DNA from 2 places in the Paenibacillus sp. FSL R10-2778 genome. Region 2 is predicted to be linked to the other one. Evidence: predicted binding sites of a transcription regulator. Region 2 holds the regulator's gene; the other holds the start of a gene.
What was found. The regulator Rex, encoded in region 2, represses fermentation and respiration genes when NADH is low (regulators of the CRP and FNR family bind a similar motif). The targets are predictions, from matches to a motif close to TTGTGAAATATTTCACAA.
Positions count from the first base shown of each region.

Region 1: a site for Rex is predicted at 5,472-5,489, ahead of NST40_RS03505 (flavocytochrome c). Genes of this name have one in related genera too.

Region 1 is NZ_CP151956.1:791,884-799,724, reverse strand. Features, by position in the region: gene NST40_RS03530 (helix-turn-helix transcriptional regulator) at 46-291, shown strand; gene scfB (thioether cross-link-forming SCIFF peptide maturase) at 745-2,139, opposite strand; gene scfA (six-cysteine ranthipeptide SCIFF) at 2,262-2,411, opposite strand; gene NST40_RS03515 (response regulator) at 2,975-3,757, opposite strand; gene NST40_RS03510 (histidine kinase) at 3,732-5,318, opposite strand; gene NST40_RS03505 (flavocytochrome c) at 5,591-7,381, shown strand; gene NST40_RS03500 (cation diffusion facilitator family transporter) at 7,770-7,841, opposite strand, start outside.
Region 2 is NZ_CP151956.1:4,721,411-4,729,251, forward strand. Features, by position in the region: gene NST40_RS21305 (hypothetical protein) at 1-376, opposite strand, end outside; gene NST40_RS21310 (DUF5590 domain-containing protein) at 787-1,305, opposite strand; gene NST40_RS21315 (amidohydrolase) at 1,478-2,779, opposite strand; gene NST40_RS21320 (redox-sensing transcriptional repressor Rex) at 2,766-3,419, opposite strand; gene dinG (ATP-dependent DNA helicase DinG) at 3,550-6,411, opposite strand; gene NST40_RS21330 (hypothetical protein) at 6,538-7,179, opposite strand; gene panD (aspartate 1-decarboxylase) at 7,290-7,673, opposite strand; gene panC (pantoate--beta-alanine ligase) at 7,666-7,841, opposite strand, start outside.

The DNA.
Region 1 (7,841 bases), 3.0 Mb from region 2:
ACTTACCTCGCATACAATTTGGTTAAATTGTGAGGTGACGCCAAAATGAGGCATCGCAAAGAGCCCCCGGGTGACAAAAACATTATCGGGACCCGAGTTATAGCTATTCGAAAAGCTAAGCGAATGAAGCAAAAGGATTTCCTTGCCAAGTTGCAAACCTTTGGCTTGGACATTAGCCCGACCAGTTTATCGCGATTGGAAGGTCAATATAGACTTGTGCAGGATTATGAGGTGGTTGCCATTGCGAAAGCATTGGAGGTTTCTGTTGGGGAGTTGTTGGGGGAGGGTTAGTGAAGTGATAGTGGGAGATAACTCTCTGTTCTTGGAAGAGATCGTTATTTTCATTTAAATAGATACTACATAAATCTGCAAATTTTTATGCAGAATCCCTGAGGGGATTTATTATTCAGACTTAGGCACGTACCTACGACGTCCAATAAAATGGAGGACTGAGGCAATATCTGACCCTCAGCTTTTTATCCTTCGGTCCGCTTTCAGGTAACATTCATCGTGCTATGTATGTAGACATCAAATAATACATAGCTATAACAACGATATACCAACCTATCGCACGGAATTCATTCCATAGATTCAGATTAAAAGACGATCAGTAATCTGCAATTTGCAGAAACTGATCGTCTCTCTTGTCATATAGTCCTTCTTCTCCGCACAAAAAAACCGAGAAAGGCACTTTATTTAAAAGTGTCTATTTCTCGGTTATAGTTTATTCGTCCGTTACGTTAACTAGTTAGATTGCCCTTCCATCGCTCTAATGGATTCATCAACCTTCACCATCATGGAACATTCGACTCTTTTGCGGAAGACGTCACAGCTGAAGTCATAGGTTCCGACCAGGGAACCCGTCGCGTGCAGCGCATTGGCAGGACAACCGCCGCTGCAGTAGAGTTTCGCCCAGCAGTCCTTGCATTCCGGCTTCGAGTAGCAGTTGCTCTCTTGGAATTGACATTGCAGCTCTGGTTTTGTGATGCCATCCCAGAGGTTTCCCATGCTGTACTCTTCATCCCCTACGAACTGGTGACAAGGAAAAAGCTCTCCCCAAGGGGTGACGGCAAGATATTCCGTCCCTGAACCACAGCCAGTGATTCTCTTCTGGATGCAAGGTCCTTCTGAGAGGTCAAGCATGTAGTGATAAAAGGTAAACCCCTTGCCTTGTTCACCGCGCCCGATCATTTCCTTGGCGAGAATTTCGTACTGGTTATATATCTCCGGCAGGTCCTCCTCGGTAAGTGCATAGGGCTCCTTTGGATCACAGATGACCGGTTCCATCGAGATTTTGTCAAAACCAAGATCTGCGATATGAAATATATCATTGGTGAAATCGACATTGTTACGAGTGTAAGTTCCCCGTACATAGTACTCTTGGTCTCCGCGCTTACGAACGAATTCCTGGAACTTCGGAAGAATATGATCGTAGCTGCCTTTTCCGTTAACCGTTTGGCGAAGCCGGTCATGAACCTCTTTTCTTCCATCCAGGCTTAATACGACATTGTACATTTCCTGATTTAAAAACTCGGTGACCTCATCGTTCAGCAGCATCCCGTTCGTCGTGAAGGTGAAGCGGAACTTCTTTTTGTATTCTTGTTCTTTGCTTCTTGCATAAGCTACGATCTGTTTAACCACTTTCCAAGCCAAGAGCGGTTCCCCGCCGAAAAAGTCGATGTCAAGATTACGATGATGACCCGAATTTTCAAGCAGGTAATCGATAGCTTTTTGTCCAACCTCATAGCTCATGATTGCCCTATCTCCGTTGTATTTCCCTTGGCTAGCGAAGCAATAATCGCATGACAAATTACAGGTATGCGCAACATTGAGGCAGAGTGCCTTGACATAAGTTTTCCGTTTTTTTAAATCGAGCGAGAGGTTCTCATACTCATCTTTTGTAAAAAGCTGTCCATCATTTATAAGCTCCTCGATATCCGCGATGGTTTCTCGAATGTCGCTCTCGGAAATGCTGGAATCATCTTTATATTTATCCAACATTGTTGTCACGATTTGATCGACAGAAGTTTTCTCATAATCCGCTATAATTTCATATGCTAGGTCATCAACAACATGCACCGAGCCACTATAGGTATCGAGCACGATATTGTATCCGTTTAGTTTATATTGATGAATCATACTTACTAATCAAGCTCCTTTTGCACACAAGTAGAAACGGCTTCGCCATCCTTTAGGGATAGTATCCATTTCTTAAAAATAGCCGCCCATCAGCAGAGCAATGGGCGGTAAAATTCCGAATCCTATCTGTTCATTGCATTTTCACACTTTTGGTTTGCAACGCCGCAGGAAGTTTTACAAGCGGACTGGCAAGAGGTCTGGCATGCGCCGCATCCGCCGTGTTTTGCGGTATCCATCAGTTTGCGGGTGCTCAGGGTTACGATTCTTTTCACGATAAATGACTCCTTCTGTAATTTCTTGTGATCACTTTCACTTAATTTCCATGGAACATCGTAGCAACATCACGCAAGTACGTCTATGATGCCCGTCACCTAACAGAGTAGAGAGGGCTTAAACATAAGTATCAACGTTAATTTTCGTGCAATCGTTCATGCTTGTGATCGTAGGATACGGTAGCCGGAACCAGAGTCAGGGCAATACTAAAAAAGTGAAACAAAAAAGAGACGGCAATGATGCCATCTCTTTAACAACATTTTTTCTCATACTTGTCCGTAAAGTCCAATAAATATAAGGATCTCATAGCACTGTATCCTTCCTTACCAGTAGAGCGACACTCTCCACATGCGTGGGTAGACAGTGTGAACAAACTTATATGAGGAGCCTAAGACACTCTTGACAGTTTATCTGCTCTTGACGCCTTAGTTCATAAAAATATTGCACAATTGGATGCTTTAACTTCATCTTCTCGCTCATGTTTAAAATCCAACCGTATTGATAGAAGGCGGCTCCGAGCATAGCATCTATGGCGTGCTGCAGAGGGACGAGAATGGCCCTCCTATCCATAACCGAACGGATGCTTTTTGTACTCTAAGGGGCTTGAACCGACTCTATTTTTGAACACACGACTAAAATAGTACTGGCTCTTATACCCTACCTTCACGGCCAGATCCCCGATTTTGATATTCGGCATTACGTCATCCAGAATCTCCTTCGCCTTCGATATCCGAAGCTCGGTGACATAGTCAAGGAATGAAGCACCGATTTCTTGCTTCATACGCTTGCTAAGATAGGTTTGGTTGATATGAAATAGTGCTGCTACTCGAGTAATAGACAGCTCCGGATCCTGATAATGACTGTCAATATACTCGGTCACTTTTTGGATAAGCACTGTTCCATCCCCTGTATACCCGGGAAGCTCCCGCTCCTTATCCACCCTGTCTTCATGTGAATGCAAAGGATATTTTACCTGAAGATGCTCATCGATCCGATGAAGCAGCTTGTTCAGATCACTCTTCGGCACAGGTTTCAATACATAATCGAATGCTTGCAGTTGCACGGCTTGACGCGCATATTCAAAGTTATCGTACCCGCTGATGATGACAACCAGAACCGACGGGCAGCGTTCGCGCAATATGTTCATCAGATCGAGCCCATTCATATTCGGCATGTTGATGTCCACAAGACATACATGTGGTGGGGCTTCCTCCACCATATTCAATGCTTCGTTTGCACTTTTCGCTTCTCCTGCAACCTCAAAAAGATACGGACTCTCCTCAATGTATTGTCGCAAGCCTTTGCGAATGATCGTTTCATCATCGACGATGACAATCTTCCACATCTTCATTCCACTCCCCGTCCAAAGGTATTCGAATGACCATAACGGTAATGCCATCATCGCTCTTCACTGCAAGGCCATATGGCACTCCGTAAGCTAGTCGAATGCGATGGTTTACACTGTATAGCCCAAAGCCTGTGGCAGAACGATCATATGTATCATCAAGAAGGGCTTGATTTATCTGCTCAAGCTTCTCTTCCGGAATCATAACCCCATTATTTTCAACCTTAATGACCAAGTAATCGGCCTGTTTATATGCTGTAATCGAAATTTTGCACTTTTGATCCCCAAGTGGCTTAATCCCGTGATAAATCGCATTTTCCACCAAAGGCTGCAGCATGAAGCGAACGACTTGGCACTGAGCAAGCTTTTCATCATATCGAAGCTCGTAGTCCAGAATCTCCTCATATCGCACACCTTGAATATGAAGATAACTCTCGACATGGTACAACTCCTGATCAAGAAGAATGTAGGGACTGCCTGTGCCAAGCCCTAATCGGAAATACGCGCTAAGCGCTTCCACCATCTCCACCACATTGTCTGCTCCATGTTCCGTTGCCATCCACTGGATCGTATCCAATGTGTTGTATAAAAAGTGCGGCTTGATCTGCTCATGAATCAGTCTGAGTTCCATCTCCTTTCGGTCCTGCTCCACAGCGTATAATTGAACAAGCATGTCATTGAAGCTTCGTCCAAGATCGCCGATCTCATCCGAGCGCGTAACATCTGCTCGTATGGTTTGGTTGCCGTTCTGCACATTTTCCATTACCTGGCGAAGCGACTGAATTGGACGAATAATGGAAGAAGCAAGCAGCACCAGAAAGACGATAAACGCACTACCGATAAGAACGCCTACCAGCAATGCAGTCCGCTGGGTTTTGATCACCGCTAACGCTAGACTTGAATTCGGTACTTTGAGTACTAACTTCCAGCCTTCCACATTTTGAATTGGAGCCTCAAATACACTCATGTTCTTCTTATCTGCTGTATCCTCCGCTCCATCTTCTTCACCCAGCTCTCTGCAATCGACGATAAGCTGGCCTGACTGGTCATATAGCATTACATCTTGAGCAATCTCCCTCATCTTCTTGACGGAGACGGCTGCGGCAATATAAGCTACCTCATCATTCACCGATGGATTCACGCGATAAAGAATGACGACGATTTCGGCTGCATTCGCTTTGGATACGATCGGATTGCTTACCACATAATTGGAATCTGAATTCAGCAGTTTTCGATAGTAGGGTCGGTTTAGTATCGAAAAAGGCTTGTCCCTTGCTGACCAGGAATTTCCGTGAATATCCACCACGCGTATGGATTCGTACTCTACTTTCTTCTTCGCCTCGAACTTATCGAACTCTTGCAGCAATTCATCTCGTGTCCACTGATGGTCCGAAGCTAGAGAAGCAAGCATGTCTATCTCTCCAATACGCTGATTAAACCAATAATCAATCTGGTCGCTGCGTGCAGTAACCACTTGCTGCGTTAAGTTCTTATTCAAAGGGACAACCGTATGGTTCATCTCCAAATATATTGTTACAAGCAATGCAACGAACAGCAGCAAGAAGCAGCCTCCTGCGATTAACGTAATTTTTAAGTGAATTGATTTCATTGTAATCATAGCCCTTCACAATATCTGTTTCTTACATGCCCGAAAAAGACAAAAAAACACTAATCTGTGCAAATACATAATGCTGTACTAAATCTATAATAGGTCTTGTGCATATTTTCACATGAAATAACATTCATGTCTAGGCTAGAGATAAAGGATTTGCCTAGCAGATCTTCCTCTCCCTAGTGTATGTAACCAATCCACAACAGAATGAAGGAGATATTATGCGAACTCACACGAAAAAGCTGTTATCTATTCTACTAGTCCTCAGTCTTATGTTCACGCTTGCTGCTTGCGGCAGTAAAGATGCAGAGCCCGCTGCAGATGCAAACGGAGTTCAAGTCTTTGAAGGAGTTGGGCAAGGTAAACATGGCGATATTAAAGTACAAGTCTCCTTATTAGATAACAAGATCACTGACATTAAAGTGACAGAGCATAAGGAAAATGAAGTACTTGCAGAACCTGTTTATACGCAGCTCAAGCAAGAGGTCATGGCAACTAACAGCGCAAAAGTTGATGCCATTAGCGGATCTACAGTTACAAGCAAAGGATATCTCGAAGCCATTCAAGATGCAATTACGAAGTCTGGACTTACCCTTGTCGCTGGCGCTGCAGTCAGTGGAAGCAAAGACAAAGAAGAAGTCGAGCAAACCTATGATGTTGTCGTCATCGGTGCCGGGGGTGCTGGCTTTAGTGCGGCTATCGAAGCGAAGAGCGCTGGAGCTAATGTAGTTCTGCTCGAGAAAATGCCTGCTGTTGGCGGCAACACATTGATTTCCGGTGGTGAGATGAATGCGCCTGACAACTGGGTTGAACGTGCTCTTGGCATCACAGATGACACGGCTGACTTGTTCTATAATGATACGATGAAAGGCGGAGACAACCTCGGGGATCCAAAGATGGTTCGTATTCTTGCCGACAATGCTCTAGCATCTGCCGAATGGCTGCGCGATGATATCAAGGTAGAGTTCTTACCTGATCATCTGTTCCAATTTGGTGGCCATTCCAGAAAACGTGCGTTGATTCCTGTAGGTCATACAGGTGTTGAATTGATTACTAAGTTAAAAGCCAAAACAGACGCTGATCAAATCACGATCAAAACGAATATGAAAGCCGAAACCTTGCTGAAGGACGAAAGCGGCAAAGTAACAGGTGTAACTGCGACTTCGGGTACTGGCGACAAGATCACATTCCATGCGAACAAAGGCGTCATCATCGCTACCGGTGGTTTTGGGTCCAATGTAGAGATGCGTAAGAAGTATAACCCTACAATGGATGAAAAATATATGACTACCGATACACCAGGATCTACAGGTGACGGTATCGTTATGGCAGAAACGATTGGCGCCAAACTGACAAACATGGAGAGTATTCAAACGTATCCAATCTGTAATCCTGAGACAGGTGTTATTTCCCTGGTTGCAGACTCCCGCTTCGATGGTGCGATCCTGATTAACCAAGAAGGCAAGCGCTTCGTTGAGGAATTAGAACGTCGTGACGTTATTTCTAAAGCAATTCTTGCCCAAACGGGTGGATATACGTATCAATTATGGAATCAAGGCATTGAGGATATTGGTAAAACGATCGAAGTTCATCAAGACGAATACGATCAACTCGTTAAACAAGGCTTGCTCTTTAAAGCCGATACGATTGAAGAGGCGGCTGATTTCTTTAAAATTGACGTGAACACTTTGAAAGAAACGATTAATAAAGTAAATGATTATGCGAAAACAGGTAAAGACCTTGATTTCAAACATCGCGGTGGATTGAAATCTCTTGAAAAAGGCCCTTACTACATCGAAAAAGCTGTACCCTCCGTTCACCATACAATGGGCGGCTTGGTGATCGACGAGAAGACTCGCGTTTTGAATGAAAAAGGCGAAGTCATCCCTGGGTTGTTCGCTGCAGGTGAAGTAACAGGGGTCATTCATGGTACAAACCGTCTTGGCGGTAATGCCATCGCTGATATCTTCACATTCGGCCGGATTGCAGGCAAACAAGTTGTAGCAGAGTAAACTTTTTTTTGTGTAACTGCTCTATTAATAAGTTAGCCTTAAAAACGTGCAAGATAATTTGTAGAGTGCCGGTTGACTGCTAACTTTCAAGCTACCCTCTATGACATAGCAAACCGCCCTGTTCGCAACATTGCGAACAGGGCGGTTTATTATGGTGGAGCCTAGAGGTTACTCTCGTCTAACTCGCTGCTCTTTTATCGTTCTCCGTTAGTGGAATTAATATTGCCCATTTCTTTTCTGGTACTATCATTAAAACTATAGCAATTATTTAGTGTCTACTTGACAAGGGTTCCTCACCAACAAAGCCACCGACTCCACATGTGACGAGTAGACAGTGAAAACAATTAACATTAATGTGTCCGTTGAATTGTGTGTTTGCTCTTAAGTCCTATTCTAAAGTATTATATGGCTCAATGTGGATGTGGACATGTGATATGCTATGGGTTTTAAAAACCCTTTT
Region 2 (7,841 bases):
TGGGTATAAGTGTATATTTACGGCTCTCCATGGCTTCAGCTACAGAGAACATCGCTTTATCCCAGTATTCATCCAGCAATTCACTGGAGTTCTGTTCTACATCAAGTTTTAGTGTACGTCCATCAATCATCGATTTTCCTTCTTGGGAGACGTACTGAACCAGCTCACGTAATTTCGTGCCTGGCTGGAGATCAAGTTTCAAAGTGACCTCATTGCGGTTAATACTGATATGAGAATTATTGACGCCCTCATATTGAGATACAATCTTCTGAAGTGGTTCCTGCATTGCAAACTGACGATACAAAAAGAAGCCACCAAACAATAGAGTAGCCGACAGTAGAGACGTTATCAGCACAGGTACAAGACGTAATTTCAAGAAACGTCCTCCTCTCAAAGATGACAAAATATAAAGCTCATTATAATAATTTATAGCTACTTGAGAGCTCATCAGAGAGACTGAAGTCTCTTATTGCTGTTCTAATTACAAGTAGTAGTATATCACAGGTGTATATACTAATTTCAAAATAAATGTGAATATATTTAAAATTTAATTTTTTAAATATTTCCATCAATACCAAATAAATTCCTCACTTTCGACAAAACCGGCCTTGATTTTTAATCAATCGGCCTATTTTCGTATGTGAATTTAAGAGAATATTCGATGATAACCACCCATTCAGTATATCACTTAGTATATCACTTTTGTACATCAAATAAATGTAAACAAGCGAACTTATTATAAGTTCGCTTGTTTACTATGACACCCTTAATTTCCTTATGTTCAGCTTAACTTTTAGGTAAACTGTAACCTTCGCCCATTCGGGACCCATCCGAAAAGCGATAAAATTGATAATAATACCGACCGCTCTGTTTATAAAAAAGCTGCCAAGCATACTCTCCGTTATATACTCCCGGCAGCAAGCGTTCAATCGTTATGTCCGGAAGATCAGCTTTGATAATGCCGCGTATTTGGGCTTCCGAGGTTCCTTTACTTAGTTCCTCAGCAAACACTGCGTCGTCGCCTTCAGCAAATTTTCCATCTACCGTAAAGCGGACCCAGACCATAAGAGCAGTCCCGGCTTCATTTTTCCCTGTTAATACCCAGTACACTGCATTTTCATCCCAAACCGATTTTTGTGCTTTGGTTACCTCTGTTAGACCCGCTCTGGTTTTGGCAACATCCTTAGCGATATCACGCTCGTTCCATTGATCTTTCATAATATAGGCATAGAACTGGATAAGTCCAAACCCCAGGAGCAGAATCAGAACTGACCCCAGGAGGATCCATTTTTTCCTTTTCTTCAAGGTACAGCTCCCTTTCTAGTAATATATCTTTTTTGATTATATAACACACCCGCGTGTTTATCCAAAATTTCATAATTTTCTAGCTTTCCCAGCCTTAAAAATACACAAAAGGCCGCAACTTTTGCTAAAAGCAAAAAGTCGCAGCCTATTATTTATTCGTTATTCTCCAGACTTAACGCTTCAATAAACCTTCGAAGGCTTCTTGCGCTTTACGCCGGATAGCTTCCTCATCCAGGGTTAAGCATTGTCCATGCTTGATGACCTGTTTACCATTCACCCACACATGCTCAACATCCTTAGCGCTAGCAGAGTAAACCGCATGAGACAACAGATCTGTGTGTGGCAGCAAATGCGGCTGATCGATATCAATAGCAATGAAATCTGCTTTCATCCCTACAGCAAGTCTGCCTACATTATTTAAAAAGATGGACTGCGCGCCATATTCTGTAGCCATACGCAGAGCCTCTGGAGCTGGAACAGCCGTTGGATCACCGCTGACACCCTTATGAATGAGAGCTGCAAGCCGCATCTCTTCAAACATATCCAAGTTATTGTTGCTTGCCGCGCCATCCGTGCCAAGAGACACCTTCACACCAGCTTTTAGAAGATCAGTAACCCGAGCCACTCCGCTAGCCAACTTCAAATTACTGCCCGGATTATGAGATACACCCACATTATGGCGAGCCAAGATCTCAATCTCTTCATCATTTAAATGAACACCATGTGCAACTATCGAGGGACGTGTGAACATGCCAAGCTTCTCTAAGTGAGCTACAGGACGCAACCCGTAATCCGCCACATTTTGTTCCACTTCACGTTTCGTTTCGGACATATGCGTATGCATCGGTAAATCCAGATCATGCGCTGCCTGCACGAACTTAACCAGGAAGTCCGGAGGGCAAGTATAAGGGGCGTGCGGCGAGATCATAGTAGTAATTCTGCCTTCAGCCTTTCCATGCCAGTTACGGGCAAAAGAAATCGCTTCCGCAAGCTTGTGATTCTGTACATCCTCTGGACATAACCCGATCACACCACGCATCAATACGGAACGGATACCTGATAACTCAGCTACCTCGGCTACTCGGTCCATATGATCATACATATCGAGGAAGGTCGTAGTTCCACCCTTCAGCATTTCCAATACAGATAAGGAGGTTCCCCAGTATACATCATCACCGGTGAACTTTTCCTCCATTGGCCACATCTTCTCCTGAAGCCACACTTGTAGCGCTAAATCATCTCCATATCCACGCAGCAAAGACATCGCCGCATGACCATGTGTGTTTACAAGTCCAGGCATGAACAGCAGACGGCTGCCATCAACCACTTGCACTCCAGCTTCCATCTGAGGCTCTTCTTTTCCTATGTAAGTGATTAAATCATCTTCAATAGTCATATATCCACTCAGAACCGGCTCATCCGTTCCCGGAGTCAGAAAATACCCGCCCTTAATTATCGTTTTATTGTTGTTCATGTTCGCTTTCTTCCTTTCCATCCCGCAAGTAATAAGCAAGACTTTGCAGATCAGTTGTAAAATCAGCTGCATGCACCCGGATATTCGGTGGTGTCTTCAGAATCACAGGGGCAAAGTTCAAAATCGCTTCAATCCCAGAAGAAATGAGAATATCTGCTACATTTTGAGCTTCTGAATCAGGTACGGTAATAATGGCAATGCGAATACCTTGCTCACGAATCGTGCTGCCTAGTTCATCCATCGGTTGCACAGTAAGGGAGTTGATCTTACGTCCAACCTTAGGAGCGTACGAATCAAATATAGCCGTGATTTTCATAGTATCTTTAAGATATGCATTGTAATTAGACAAGGCATGTCCGAGATTACCTGCTCCAACTAAAGCTACATTAAGCTGTTGATCCAGCTTCAGGATATGACGGATTTTCTCAATAAGATACGTTACATCATAGCCGATACCTTTTCTGCCGAAGTCACCAAAATATGCTAAATCCTTACGAATCTGTGCGGGATTAAGATCAAGCTTTTGTCCAAGTTCCTGAGAGGAAACTGTTAATATTTCGCGATTCTGGAGATCATTCAAAAAACGCAAGTACACAGGCAGTCTGCGAACAACGGCTTCTGATATTTTATCCGATTTCATATTTTTCCTCCTAAAAATAGTAATGTTCTTGTGAAAATCCATATTCAAACGTCTACCTCTCCTTATTAAGGACGGTACTGTAACACACCGCCCTTAAGGATAAGGAGGAGCTAAACTGAAGACGAGCGTTTTAAGAAGCGCCGCCATCCTCTAGCCATTCCGCTATGCGAGGGACCATTTGATCAGTAAGCATATGCTCCATTTTGGGACCAGGCAATGAATAAAGGAAATACTTCCCGTAATGAGATTCAATAACCCTTGTATCATAAACAATAACTATTCCGCGATCCTGCGCCGTGCGAACCAGTCTTCCGAATCCCTGCTTAAAACGAATAACCGCTTGAGGAACAGATAATTTCATGAACGGATTCTTCTTCTGGGCCTGTAATAACTCCGACTTCGCTTCCGCCAACGGGTGATTCGGCGGTTGAAACGGAAGTCTCACGATGGCCAGGCAAGTCAGTGCTTCACCTGGAATATCTACACCTTCCCAGAAGCTGCTCGTCCCCAGCAATACGGATGCTGCACTGTCCTGAAAGCGGCGGATCAGCTTGCTCCGGCTGCCACCTTCCACGCCTTGACCAAGCACCGTAATCTCTTGTGAGGCTAAAGCCTCTTTAAGCGGATCATATACCTGACGCAGCATTTTATAAGAAGTAAACAGAACCAGCATCCGCCCACGTGTTGTTTTAGCAGCTTCCGATAATGACTGTACGAGTGTATCGACAAATCGAGCATCGCCCACACTGCCCTTCACACTAGGAAAATCACGCGGTATAACTAACAGTGCCTGCTCGCGATACTTAAAGGGAGAAGGAAGAAGTGAGGTCATTAGACGTCCTTCTTCCGCAGCTTCGTTAAGTCCGAGATTATCAATCATAAATTGAAAAGATTTATCTACAGACAGCGTCGCCGAGGTAAGCACGATGCTTTTTTTCTTATCGAAGAACAACTCTTTAAGCTGGCTGCTAACATCCACAGGGACAGCATACATCTGCAGTGATTTGCTGCGGTAATTCCCATTTGCCTCCAGCCAATATACTACATTATCGTCATTCAGCCCCATAAAGAATCTTACTTGCTCACGGATGGAAGCCAAATCCTTAAATAAACCGCTAATATCAGTAACAAGACTGTCTGCTGAGGATTGGCTTTCCTGGTCGCGCATCTCGTTAAGCATTTTATCACCCTTACGGATGATGTCGCTTAACGTCAGATTCATAGTGTTCTCTAGTGCAACCAATTCATCCCAATCCTTCGGCTTACGGGCGGGAATCAAACGCATAACCAGTTGTCCCGCTTCCCCTGCCCCTGCATCACTGCGTTCCGGCAAAAGGCTGAACAGCTTGTCGCTGAGTGCATCCCAGGTTTCTTTGACGGTAAGCAGATCCGGGTAGATCCGATCGATGACTCCGCTCCATTCTGAAGCCTCTTCACTGCCTGACGACTGTAATATCTGGCGCAGAGCAGGAAGCTGTCCGTTTCGGCTATCTTTATACAGCCGCGATAATGTGTGTGCCACAGTGAAATGCTTCATATGCATGCCAAGATGTTTACCAGCCACATCTTCTAAATGATGTGCTTCATCAATGACAAGATGCTCGTAAGCCGGAAGCAGCTGGTGCCCAGCCTTAACATCTGCGAATAGCTTGGAGTGGTTCGTAATAACCACGTCAGCAATCCCAGCTTCATGCTTGGCCCTATGATAATAACATTTGCGGAACCAAGGACAAGAACGGCCCAGACAGGAATCGGTATCGCTTGCCACCGTCTCCCAGAAATCACCGCCCCGGCCGCTTAAATTCAGCTCTTCATCATCCCCTGATTCACTTTGAGTGAGCCATACAATCATCTGAGCGGCAGTAAGCGCATCTTCCCTTGGGCTTATAAAGTCCTTTTTATTAATTTTATGCTCAAACTTACGCAGACACAAATAATGCCCTCTTCCCTTAAAAATAGCAGCTTTAAACGGAAAAGGAACTACCTGCGTTAACAAAGGGATATCCCGCTCGCGCAATTGGTCCTGCAGATTAATGGTATGAGTGCTGACCATGACTTTTTCATTGGTGCGAACGCTTTGATAAATGGCAGGCAACAAATAACCGAGCGATTTACCGGTTCCTGTGCCCGCTTCGATCAGTAGGTGTTTGTCTTCGGCAAGTGCCGTCATCACCTCATTGATCATAATATCCTGAGCTTCCCGGCTTTCATACTGCGGTAATGTGTCTTTAAGTCGTTTGGTTACTTCGTCCATATAATCAGTAAAAGATAAATTCGCTAGCGGATTCTCAGCATGCTCATCTCTAGGTGGCGCTAACTCCGTCCAATCTCCTACTGCAAGCGCTAATTGACGATAGAAAGTCAGATCACCTTCGGGCTGTAGCGTCTCCGCTTCCCGCTCTCGCAGCAGACCATCAAAGTACCAGCCCAGATCACTATCCTCTTCGGTAAACAGCTCACAGAGTCTCTGGATCGTAAGCAGCGGCAGCTCGTAGAGCTCCTCAAGACATTTCAACAGCACTAAAGCAGTCGCAAGTGCATCACTATCTGCCTGATGCGGATGATCATGTGTCACTCCAAAATGAGCACTGACAGAGCTTAGTTGATAAGATGTGAGCGAAGGAAAGCAAATTTTCAGAAAATCAATCGTATCCAAAATCCGCCCTTGAAATGGCAAATAACCACAACGATCTAAAGCATTTTGTAAAAAATGGAAGTCGAAAGCGACATTATGCCCTACAAGCACAACATCATCCAAGAGCGGAACAAGCTCCATCATCATCTCATCCAGCTCAGGCGCATCCTTAACATCATCATCGGTAATCCCCGTCAGACCTGTTATAAAAGGAGGAATCGGCGTTCCGGGCTTGACATAGGAACCATATACCCGGGAGATGGACCGGTCTTCTTCTATAATTGCAAGGCCAACCTGGATAATTTCACCCACGGATTGGGTTCCTGTTGTTTCAAAATCAAGCACGGCAAATTTCATTATAATTCTATTCCCTTTCAATTGAGACTCTTAATCAGCATAACAGAAGTTGCGAAAAAAGGCGATGCACACCACTGGTTCAGGGGATGCATCGCTTGAATGGAAATTTCCAAAACCGTTATTCTTTTACAAAAGGGAAACCAGCTGATTTCCAAAATGCAGCTTCCCTCCACGACGGCGGCATACCTCTAAGTTAACGTTTGGTTCCGGAAGCGCAGGGTCATGCTGCAAAGCAAGATCAAACAATTCCTGCGCTTCATTGAAACGTTCCTGTGAGGCTCGTATGCACCCTAAAGCATTATAAACCATGGCTTTCAGCTTGGTTTCCCGTATCAAGCCCAGCATATGGTTCAGATGACTCCAAGCGGCCTCACCGTCACCTTCCTGCAGATAAGAGATGGCTAAATATAATCGAGCAGCCAAGCTATCCGGGTATTGCGCAATAACTTCTTTAAACTGATCAATACACTTTCCATACATCAGCAGCTTATAATACCCCTGACCTCTTACAAAGGAATCCATACACAGCTCTGGTGCTTCCTGTTCCGGCACTTCCTCTTCGACCACTGCTGTAAAATCCGCACTTTCGCGAAAGGAACTAAGCTTCTCAGCAAAAGCGAGCCATTCATCCATCACTTTGTCGCTCAGTCTATGCAGCATATTATAATTGCATAAAAGCTCGTTCCGGCGGGCACCCTCCGCTGTAGGGTAATCTGTTACGATCTCCTGAAGCACCTTGTTCATTTCAGCAAACAAATGTTGAAACATGGGCGATCCCCCTTACTGAAGATGAAATCAGTTCAGCTTGCCTGACTTCATTTTCTGCGAGATCGAGGTCTTTCATCCCTGCCATTCATTACATGGCGTAAGTCCATACATTATGCGATTGTAGCATGCAATTCATGATCAGCCAGCTTCACTGGTTTGTTATTCTCATCCACGAATACCACCGTTGGCTTATGTGACTCCAGTTCTTCTGAGGACAACATCGCATAGGAAATGATAATTACTGTATCGCCCGGCTGAACAAGACGAGCTGCGGCACCATTAAGACAGATCACTCCGCTTCCACGCGGTCCAGGGATTACATAGGTTTCCAGTCGCGAACCATTGTTGTTATCCACAATTTGAACTTTTTCATTCTCAAGAATGTCCGCGGCTTCCATCAAGCTCTCATCAATGGTAATACTGCCCACATAGTTCAAATTCGCTTCCGTTACTGTTGCGCGGTGAATTTTGGATTTCATCATATGTCTAAACAAGTGCAGCAACCTCCTTTGGAATAAATACATTATTATCAATCAAGCGTGTTCTGCCAAACTTCACGGCGAGCGCTATAATAATTTCCCCATCCACTTCTGATAAAAGAGCTTCATCCTCTAATCCTTCAAGATCCGGGAATGTTAAGATCTCCGCGTAATCAATCAACG